2 regions of the Paenibacillus sp. NPDC093718 genome follow, and region 2 is predicted to be linked to the other one. Evidence: riboswitches for the same ligand, from Rfam matches in the RefSeq annotation. Region 2 holds a riboswitch; the other holds the start of a gene.
What was found. A riboswitch is a leader RNA that binds a small molecule or an ion and turns the genes downstream of it on or off. The one in region 2 is predicted to bind cyclic di-AMP.
Positions count from the first base shown of each region.

Region 1 (5,131 bases), on a different contig from region 2:
TTCGCTTTCGCTCAATTGGCCAAAGGTTGACGGATTCCAGCTCTCCAAAAAGTATATAAATAGAAAACCGAGCAGGGACAGCGTTCCTGTCCCGACTAAGACAACCTTGGAGTGAAGCGAAAGTTTCTTCCATGAACGTTTTTGGAATACATCCACAATGACGATATAGCCTAGACCTCCAATGATGAATAACAAGACAATCGTAATATTGACGATCGGATCGCCGACAAAGGGGGAAAGGCTGTCAGACCACAGGGCGAATCCGGCATTGTTGAATGCCGAAACGGAATGGAAAAGGGCGTAATAAGCTGCCTGTCCCCACCCGAAGTCCTGTTGCCAGCGGAGCGTCAGGACAATCGTAGCTAATGCTTCAAACGCGAATGCAATGAGCACCATATACATTGACAATTTAACCAAACCTTGTGCCGAGGTCGAATGGGTGGTTTGCTGTATAATGAGTCGTTGCTTCAACCCAATTCTCTTCCCCAGAACAATGGCGACCATGACGCCAAAGGTCATAAAGCCGAGCCCGCCAATTTGGATCAACATCATAATAATGACTTGTCCAAAAGTCGAAAAAACACTACCGGTATCCAAGACAACCAGTCCGTTTACGCATATTGCGGAGGTGGCTGTAAATAAGGCATCCAGCAGACCAATTGACCTCCCGGTGGAGGAAGAGTAGGGAAGCGCGAGCAATGTGGTCCCGATTATTATTAAAGTGAAAAAGACAAGCATGACGAGTTGAGGGGGACTCATATTTTTTTTGAGCTTGTTGATAAACAACTCCATTGTGTCAGGAGCGGAATGTTGTGTATTTCGGTTGTTCGAATTCATGTATGGTTTACGCACAAGTTCCACTCCATCCTTTATTGATCGCTGTGTTTCTCATACATTTCTCTGTTTTGGAAAAAAGACGGGTCTACCACTTTTCCGTGACTTATTTTCAAGTATTGGATGTCATGATCGGTTTTTATTTTCAGCAAGCCGGTGTCGAAATCGGTATTTAGTTCTTTGAAAAATAGACCATCGGCTATTGGATCGCCCCCGGATTCCTTATTGCCAAGCAGATAATGAGAACCCTCTTTGAACACAGTGACTCGAATTCCCCGTTCATGGGTGTCAGCTATTGGATCATCCATCCTTTGAACCGCTACAATGTGCAAATCCGTTTCGCCTATCTGGTTTAGGAGTTCGTTGACAAACGAGCCACGCGTAATTTCTTGCCATCGCGTTTGACCGGATTGTCCGATAATTAGCTGGGTAATTTGATGATTCTTGGCGGTTTCCGCTATGATTTCTGAAGCCTTGCGATCTTCATTCGTTTTGACAATGAAGGTTGCCCCATATTCGTCGCATTTCATTTGCCACTCAGCCATATACCTTTCTTGTGCCTGATCTAACTCATCTTCACGCAAGGGTATAACGCTCAACACAAACAGGGGACACTGAAGAAGTCTGGCTAATTCGCCGCCTCGGCGGATGAGACGTTCTCCGTTTGGACCGTAATACACGCATACCAGTATCTTTTCATTATTAAGCAGAGAAATCATTCCTTTCTTTTCTAAGCACAACAGCTTTAACAAAAAAGGCCTGGAGGCAGAGAAAAATCTGCTTCTAGGCCTTGGCTGTACGGATCATGGACAAGTCAAAGTAGTAAGAGTGTTCTTTCCCAAGACGCTGACGAGGTTAGCTGTCGGATTCGGGATTGAGAGTTCCCGTTCCTTCTTATCCAGAAAGAATTCACCCCTAAAGCTTAGTCGCTTTGTTGGTTCCCCCGTTCCTCATAGAGGATTAAGCATTCATGCGTATGAAATTTATCGTAATAAATATTATGCTAAAACATGCTGAAAGTAAACAGTTACCGATAAGTAAACAACATCATATCCTTGGATTGCAGCAGAACCTATGCTTTACTATGGTATATACTACGCAAAGAAGTCTACCGGGTTTCATGGTCTGTCGTATCTGAAAGGGGAATATAGGATGGCTAAAGGCAAATCGGAGCCGCTAAAATCATTAAAACAGTTTAAGCTATCATCTTCACGTCTGATCCTTCTTGGTTTCGCCGCACCGATTGTAATCGGCGCGATCTTGTTAGCCTTGCCCATATCATCGTCATCAGGTGAAGGTGTAGGTTGGTTAAACGCTTTGTTCACCTCAACATCTGCAGTGTGCGTAACCGGATTGGCCGTAGTGGATACAGGAACCGACTTTTCCCTTTTTGGTCAAATCATGATCATGTGCCTGATTCAAGTCGGAGGTCTTGGTTTCATGACCTTCGGAGTTTTGATCGCCGTTGTGCTTGGAAAGAAAATCGGACTGAAAAATCGTCTGCTCCTCCAAGAATCCACTAACGCATTATCAACGCAAGGCGTAGTGAGGCTATCGCTAGGTATTTTTCTGATTGCGCTCATTATCGAGTTCGTCGGAGCAGCCTTGTTAATTGTTCGTTGGGAGGAGGAACTGGGCTTGGGGCAAGCTATTTATTATGGGGTGTTCCACTCCATCTCATCATTTAATAACGCTGGCTTCAGTCTTTGGTCAGACAGTTTGAGCCGGTATGTGGGGGACCCGCTGGTCAACATCGTCATCACCCTGCTTTTTATCATTGGCGGGCTTGGATTTACTGTTGTACTGGACTTATGGAAGCATAGAAGGTGGAATAAGCTGTCCCTTCATTCAAGAATCGTTTTGTCGACCTCAGCATTTCTTTGTTTAGCCGGGTTTATCGTTATTTTCATTATTGAGTTGTTCAACTCCCATACGTTTGGCTCTTTGAGCTGGGGAGAGCGAGTATGGGCGGCTTATTTTCAAGGTGTGGTGACTCGTACGGCCGGGTTTAATACCATCGACATAGCCGCGATGATGACGACTTCTCAATTTTTCATGATTTTCCTCATGTTTATCGGTGCTTCCTCCGGATCCACGGGAGGCGGGATCAAAACCAATACATTTGCCGTACTGTTATTCACATTGATTAGTATTATTAAGGGGAAGCAGGACGTGCAGTTGTTAAATCGACGCATCCCCCAATCGATTATCCTCCGATCCATAGCCGTCATGGTGATCTCAGTGAGCGTTGTGATTGTCGCTACATTCTTGTTAACCATAAGCGAGCATAGCTTGCAAAAGGATTTTATGGAAGTTCTGTTCGAAGTGACCTCAGCCTTCGGCACCGTTGGCCTATCGATGGGATTGACGCCTGAGCTGTCTCCTTTTGGTAAAGGAGTCATCATTTTGACCATGTACATCGGCAGACTCGGCCCCTTAACGCTGGCCTTCGCGCTGTCGCAAAGAGTAGTCAAACAAAAATACCGGTTGCCTGAAGAGAAAGTGCTTATTGGTTAAGAGTGGTCGATCCGCAATTCGGGATACGAAAAAATAAGGTTCAGCTGGAGTAGTTTAATTCGAACTCCGGGGCTGAACCTTATTCTCGTTTTATGTTCTGTTTTGCTTATACGGAGGGTTCTTACATATCTGCCCCGTCTTTTTCCTTCACGGGGCTGACTAATCCAAACTTCTTAACCAAAGGTTTGATGGTTAACCCCTGAACGAGAAGTGAGAAAAGGACAACGCTAAAGGTGAGTACGAGTATATCATCGCGTCCGTCGAAGGTTGGGGGCAAGCTTAAGGCGAGAGCGATTGACAAACTGCCTTTTAACCCTCCCCAATTCAAAACCACTTTCCATGAAGAAGGGAAGGATTTCAGGAAGTACAGGCTTACGTAGACGGCCAATGTTCTTCCGATTAGAACGATAAGAATGGCTGCTCCGATTAACGCCCACTTATCCGCGAAGTTAATATGCTTGATTTCTAGACCGATCATTAAGAAAATCAATGAATTTGCGATTAACGTGATGACGTCCCAGAACGAATTAATGTTCATCTTGGTTGTATCCGACATCCCGATGCGCGCTCCGTAACTGCCAAAAATCAAGCCGCCCACGACAACGGCAATGACGCCTGATACATGGAAATGCTCGGCAATAAAGAAACTTCCGAAGAACAGGAGCATAGAGAAAGCTATTTCCAGCGGATAATCATCATAGAAGCGAATGAGCTGTGAGAACAAATACCCTAATACACTTCCAACAGCGATTCCGCCAATACTAAACTTCAAAAAGAGCAATACACCGCTGCCTATTCCCGCCCAACCCATTTCCATGTACGTGAGCAAATAAACAGAGGAGATCTGAAATAACACAACGGCTATTCCGTCATTAAACAGCGACTCCCCTTCGATGATGGTTACAATTTTCTTCGGTACACCTAGAGATTTGAAGATGGATATGACACTGATCGGATCCGTGGCACTCATCAAAGCTGCGAAGGTAAATGCAACAATAAGAGGCAATCCCAAAAACCCATACATGGCTAGAGCAATAAGAAGGAAAGAGAGCAAGGTGCCGCCAAACGCGAGGGCAATCACCGGCTTTCCTTGTTTACGAAGATGCGAGAACGGAAGCTTTAATGTTGCATCTCCAAGAAGGATAGGCAGGAACAGGGAGATAATGATCGCCTGAAACACATTCGATTGGGTTATAAACGATTCGGCTTCATCCAACACAGGCACATGGATCAAACCAAGCAGCAGGCCTACAATAACAAGTGCAATAGAGTAAGGCTGATTCATTTTTTTGGCTATCGCGATAACACCCATCGATATCGCAAGCAAAATCAGCAATTGAACGAAAACCTCATTAAAATGATGCATACGGCACCCCTCATCAAAGGATTAAATCCCCATTTATTGTAACCTAAAGACCCCCTAACACCAAATATATTGACATGCCGGACTTTAGGGAGTATTTTTATGAATATAAAATAAAATTATTCATATAATCACAAATGATCTGATTAAGGATGTGAAATGCAGCATGCCCAAAAAGTTCTCGGATGAAGAACGTGAATGGATTCGCCAAAAACTGCTGTCGGAGGCACGCCATCATTTCGAAATGGCGGGTCTTCGCAAAACAAGCGTTGAAGATCTGACGAAGGCCGCCGGCATTGCCCAAGGCTCGTTCTACATGTTTTTCGGATCGAAAGAGGAATTATATTATGAACTGATTCTGGAGGAGGAGCAGCGAATTCGCAATGCCGTTCTGGATTTATTCCCTCCTGAAGAGGT
Region 1 is NZ_JBNNUS010000007.1:307,001-312,131, reverse strand. Features, by position in the region: gene ACQKPA_RS22085 (TrkH family potassium uptake protein) at 1-738, opposite strand, end outside; gene ACQKPA_RS22080 (universal stress protein) at 870-1,553, opposite strand; cyclic di-AMP (ydaO/yuaA leader) riboswitch at 1,664-1,811, opposite strand; gene ACQKPA_RS22075 (TrkH family potassium uptake protein) at 1,987-3,351, shown strand; gene ACQKPA_RS22070 (cation:proton antiporter) at 3,473-4,717, opposite strand; gene ACQKPA_RS22065 (TetR/AcrR family transcriptional regulator) at 4,881-5,131, shown strand, end outside.
Region 1: it holds a riboswitch for cyclic di-AMP, as region 2 does, so the genes downstream of both, ACQKPA_RS22080 (universal stress protein) here and ACQKPA_RS31540 (C40 family peptidase) in region 2, are expected to answer to the same signal.

Region 2 (5,131 bases):
CAAACACATTAATAACTATATGAAGGCAGGAATGGATCCGACGGTGGTTACACGCTGGAATCTCAGTATTACCAAGCTTGTGGAGACGCTGTTCGGCAGCCTGTCATGGTGAGGGGGGAGCACATGAAAAGTTACGCAGGCCAAGGGTGGACCAGTGTTAAAGACCAGCTATACGTCTCGATCCTGCTCTTCTTATATCGTTTGCTGTGGGGATATTGCCTGTACCGTCTCGTAAAATCGGCAGTCGTCCCCCTGCTGATGCGATATCCGGATTCCGCCCCTAACGAGCTCAGCCGTCTTTTATTCTTCTACGAGGGCGAGATGAGCTTATCCTTGAGCAGCACAGTACACACCTACGGATGGCTTCTGGCCGGTTTGCTCCTGATCCGGATGAGCCTCACCCCGCTCATTCGGGCTGGCATCTTCTACAACCTTCACCAGGAAGCCAAGGGCGAGCGCGGTTTATTCTTCTTCACTGGCATGCGGAAACTGTGGAAACCCGTAACGCTATTCTATCTGGTTGAGCTTATTCTCACCCTCGCGCCCGGTTACTGGATTCTGCCCAAAATCCTCCCGATTCTGCTGAATGGAATTCAGGAGCCTGTTCTGCTGCTTCATGCACTGCCCTATGCAGCTGGCTGGTTCTTGTACGCCTATCTGATCCGCTTGTTATTACTCTATATGCAATTTGGCCGTACAGGCGATTCCAGCATGATCAGCTCGATCCATGCGCTCTTCCGCCGCTTGGGCATGGCAATGCTGTTATCCATCACCATCAGTGGATCCGCCTGTGTCATTCTGCTGCTCCTGAGCTCGGCCTCGCTCTTCTGGGCCGGGTTGATCGGCTTAATTATTCAGCAAGCCTCTTATTTCCTGAATGGACTTTTCCAAATTTGGGCAATGTCCGCTCAATATCATTTGTGGAGAGATTCCTCCTCACAGCATCCTTAATGGTTACAATTCGTCACCCTAAAATAATGAAACATGCTCGCGAATAAGCTGTAATCGGAAGCGACACGTTTCTATCCCGGGCTTGATTTTACAGAGAATAAGAGTTCTTTTATCCTCCATATTACAAATTTCTGAACGCCAAATTACAAAAAAACCTGTTTCCCCAAGAGGGGGACAGGTTTTTTTGTTTAAAAATAATCTTTCCTCGTTTGCCAAATTGTTAATACTCTGCTAAAATAACGAATATGTTAGTAACAACTTTGTCATCTTTACTGTAACTTTTTATTGGAACGATGTAATTCGCTAACTATGTTGGAACGTCAAACGTCAATGAATGGGTTCATCAACATTTTAAGGAGCCGAATTCCCATAACGATATGGGAAGCGGGGGATCCGTTTTGGGTGAATTGATCTCGCAAGAGAGGGATCATAGGGGACCTTCAACCGAACCCTTAAGCTAACCTCGCAGGCAATGGAAGGGGCTTTTGTTTTGAAAAAGAAGTTAACGGCTGTTTCTCTAGGCCTCGCACTCGCACTCACATTAGGGACCGGAAGCGCTTTCGCCGATTCCAAATTAAATACTGCAATCAAACCAGCCATTGGTGTCTCTTACAAAACAGGTGGAACTACAACGAATGGTTTTGACTGCTCCGGATTCACCAGCTATGTTTACAAGAAGCTTGGCCTTAGCCTGCCCCGTACGTCTGCAGCTCAATACAAAGTAGGTACGGCCGTATCCAAGAGCAACCTGAAAGCTGGCGATCTCGTGTTCTTCAACACATCCGGTAGAGGTGTATCTCATGTGGGTATTTATGTCGGGAGCGGCAAATTCGCTCATTCTTCATCTTCGCGTGGTGTCATTATTAGTCCGCTGAGCCAGAGCTATTACGCCAACCGATATGTAGGCGCTAAGAGAATTATGAGTCAGAATACGTACAAATCCGTAGCTGTAAACTACAATTAATGTTGGAACTTAATTGATTTACTCTTACAAGAAAGCCCTGGGTTTATGAGATTGTGCCGATCTCATCCAGCGGCTTTTTCTTTTGTTTATTCTCTCTATACCTTTATAACGTTCAGGACAACGAAAAAGTTCCCGCTTTTCGAAAAAAAATGAAATTTATTATACAAGTTCACTTCACTTTGCCATGTCTTCACATCTTCTATCCTTTATATACCCTTCTCTCCCTTCATTAAACACCCATTTTGGAAAAATATTGATTTTTTTATTGCTTCGACAGCTAATGCTATTGAAAAATAGCGAAATCCATCAAGAAATAATTGCCAATCTCGCTTGCTGTCTGCTAGAATGGACGCAGTAACAACTTTGTCATTAATGTAAGTGCTTTAATATATAGATTGCTATGCCTCGCGGCAAACGAAAAAGGAGCTTACCATGCTGAAGAAAACATTATCGACAGCAGCCCTAAGTATCACGCTGCTGTTCACTTTGGGCGTTGGCAGCGTGTTTGCTGATCGTGCGCTGGATCAGGAAATCGATAAAGTTCTAGGTACAAGATACAGCTACGGCGGTACAACCACGAGCGGATTTGACTGTTCCGGCTTCACCATGTATGTTTATGCTAAACTCGGTCTGAAGCTCCCGCATCAATCCGGCTCTCAATTCGACATGGGGACAAGCGTGTCCCGTAAGGAGCTGCGCGCTGGCGATTTGGTGTTCTTTAACACATCGGGCCAGGGCATCTCCCACGTCGGCATTTATGTCGGTGATGGCAAATTCGCCCATGCTTCCTCCAACCGCGGCGTGGTTATCAACCGCCTGGCAGAGGATTACTACGATCAGCGATACGTGGGTGCAAAGCGTATCATGAGTGATGATAAGTATGAAGAGTCGGTCGGTGAATCATCCTAAGCTATAGAGGCTATTCTTCCCTATACATACTGCTTGCCCGTTAAAGGAGCCCTTACCTCTCTTTTGCGGGCTTTTTTGATGCGACTTGGATGTTCGTAATATGGTTATTATTTATGCAGACGATAGGAGGACTTCGCAAATGGATGCCACACCGATTACATTTCACGCCGTAGTCATGCGTGAAGAGCACGCCAAAGAAATATGCGCTTGGGCCTACCCTCCTCCCTATAATATCTATGGCTTTCTTCCCTGGGAGCAGATGAAAGGGCTTGAGGTGGAGTTTGGCGATCCGGACATTCGCCTGGGACAGTACATCTCGGTTCTGGATGAGCGGGAGGCCCTCTGGGGATTTGCCCAGCTGTTTCCGATGCATGAGGTTACACGAATTGGACTTGGCATGCGGCCTGATTGGTGCGGGCGTGGAATGGGTAAACGATTTATGCAGTCGATTGTCCAGGAAGCCAAACGGAGGCGGCCTGCCGACGAAATTGACCTTGAGGTAATGACCTGGAATGAGCGAGCAATCCGCGCTTATCAAAGGGCAGGCTTTCACATCACCGATACGTATGAGCGGCTTACGCCAACGGGCAACGCCCTTTTCCACTGTATGGTGTATGAGCCCCCGGCAAATGAGGAATAGTAATCTTTGTCTATATGAAAAAGCACAATTTTGTGTACTTTTTATGAAGCTACGCCGTATAGTTGCTTTTTTTGTCACAACTGGCTATGCTGTCTATGGATGTTGGTTTATAATGGAGACAAGTGCAAAAGTGCAGTATACATAGAAGGGACGATATGACGATGCAAAAATGGATCATGAGCGGATTGTTCTTCGTCGCATGTGCGTTGGCTATCGCGCTGATGTTTACGCTCCCAGGTAAGGAACAGGTAGCTCAGGAAGAGAAGCCGACCATGCCGGAAGTGACTCTCGATGCAGCCGCAGCGGAAGCCACACTGAAAGCAAGCTGCATTAGCTGTCACGGCGACCAACTTCAAGGCGGCGCTGGGCCGGCTTTGAATCAAGTAGGCGGACACATGGATGCGGACGCGATTTTCAACGTTGTAACCAAAGGTCGTAAGGGAATGCCTTCCTTTAAAGACCAACTTAAACCTGATGAAATCGCAAACATCGCGCTGTACCTTGCTGAGAAAAAATAAATCAGCTTAAACGCAAAACACGCTTGCACCTGGAGTTGTTCCCGGTGCAAGCGTGTTTTTTACATATTCGGGGCCTCTGAAGGGATTAATGGTCTTCCCTTCTATTGTGCCGCCTTGCCATCCTTCGAACGACTCTTCTCATAGGCTTCGTTAAACTGCTGCGCTTCCTTAATATCCACAGCCGTAATGCCACCGTCGTCCCAAGAAGTGAGACGAAGTGTAACGACTTTATAATCTATGGTGATGTAGGGGTGATGTCCGAAAGCTTCCGAAATAGCTGCCACTTCATCAACAAAAGCGATTCCCTTCATGAAGGAGGAGAAGGTATACTTTCGTACAATCCATCTCCCTTGTTCAAATTCCCAACCCTCAAGCTTTTCCAGATGAGCCTCTACTTCTTGCTGCGTATAAAGCATCTTTTATCTTCCTCCCCGAAAAAAACCTATCTTAAAGCCGACTAACACGTAATATGGGCTATCTGTCATCTATTCTATTCTGCCCTGTATCTGTTGATAACTGGAGTGATTACACAAGGGCCACAAAAGCCAACTCTTCTTCACCAATCAAAATATGTATTCGATGGTTCGTCTGATCATGCATGACCACGCCGCTGCCAACGTTAATCACCGGCTCTGTGCCAAGCGCATAAAACAAATCCTCCGCCAGCGCCTCATGAACCTCATTTTGCTCGGCTTCACCCAGATTGCCCCAATCCTCAGCTTCCATTTCAAAGAAGACATAGCTGTCGGAAATTCGCCCGACCGCCTCGGTTAGTTCTGCCAGAATTTCGCCATAATCCCTTCCGTGCTTAACGCCCATCTTAATCACTCCTTTCCTTGCCGTACTTAGCTTCGTTTCCCTTCCTTCCATTATACCGGAAATTACAACTAAAAAAAAAAGCCCGACCTGACGATAAATAGGATAACGCCCCACATAAGGGGCCCGGTTCTCCATGAGAGCCGTTCTGACGAATGGATTCGTTATTTTATTTCTCACGGATGAGGTGTGGTATGGAAATTTCAACAATTATAGGCTTAATAATCGGTATCGTCGCGGTACTGGTGGGCATGATCCTGAAAGGTGCCTCCCTTCTCGCTTTGTATAACCCGGCAGCCTATCTAATCATTCTTGGCGGTACGGCAGCAACTT
Region 2 is NZ_JBNNUS010000018.1:53,060-58,190, forward strand. Features, by position in the region: gene ACQKPA_RS31530 (M1 family metallopeptidase) at 1-112, shown strand, start outside; gene ACQKPA_RS31535 (hypothetical protein) at 124-951, shown strand; cyclic di-AMP (ydaO/yuaA leader) riboswitch at 1,299-1,438, shown strand; gene ACQKPA_RS31540 (C40 family peptidase) at 1,442-1,915, shown strand; gene ACQKPA_RS31545 (C40 family peptidase) at 2,351-2,824, shown strand; gene ACQKPA_RS31550 (GNAT family N-acetyltransferase) at 2,964-3,464, shown strand; gene ACQKPA_RS31555 (c-type cytochrome) at 3,626-3,982, shown strand; gene ACQKPA_RS31560 (4a-hydroxytetrahydrobiopterin dehydratase) at 4,084-4,398, opposite strand; gene ACQKPA_RS31565 (hypothetical protein) at 4,508-4,801, opposite strand; gene motA (flagellar motor stator protein MotA) at 4,993-5,131, shown strand, end outside.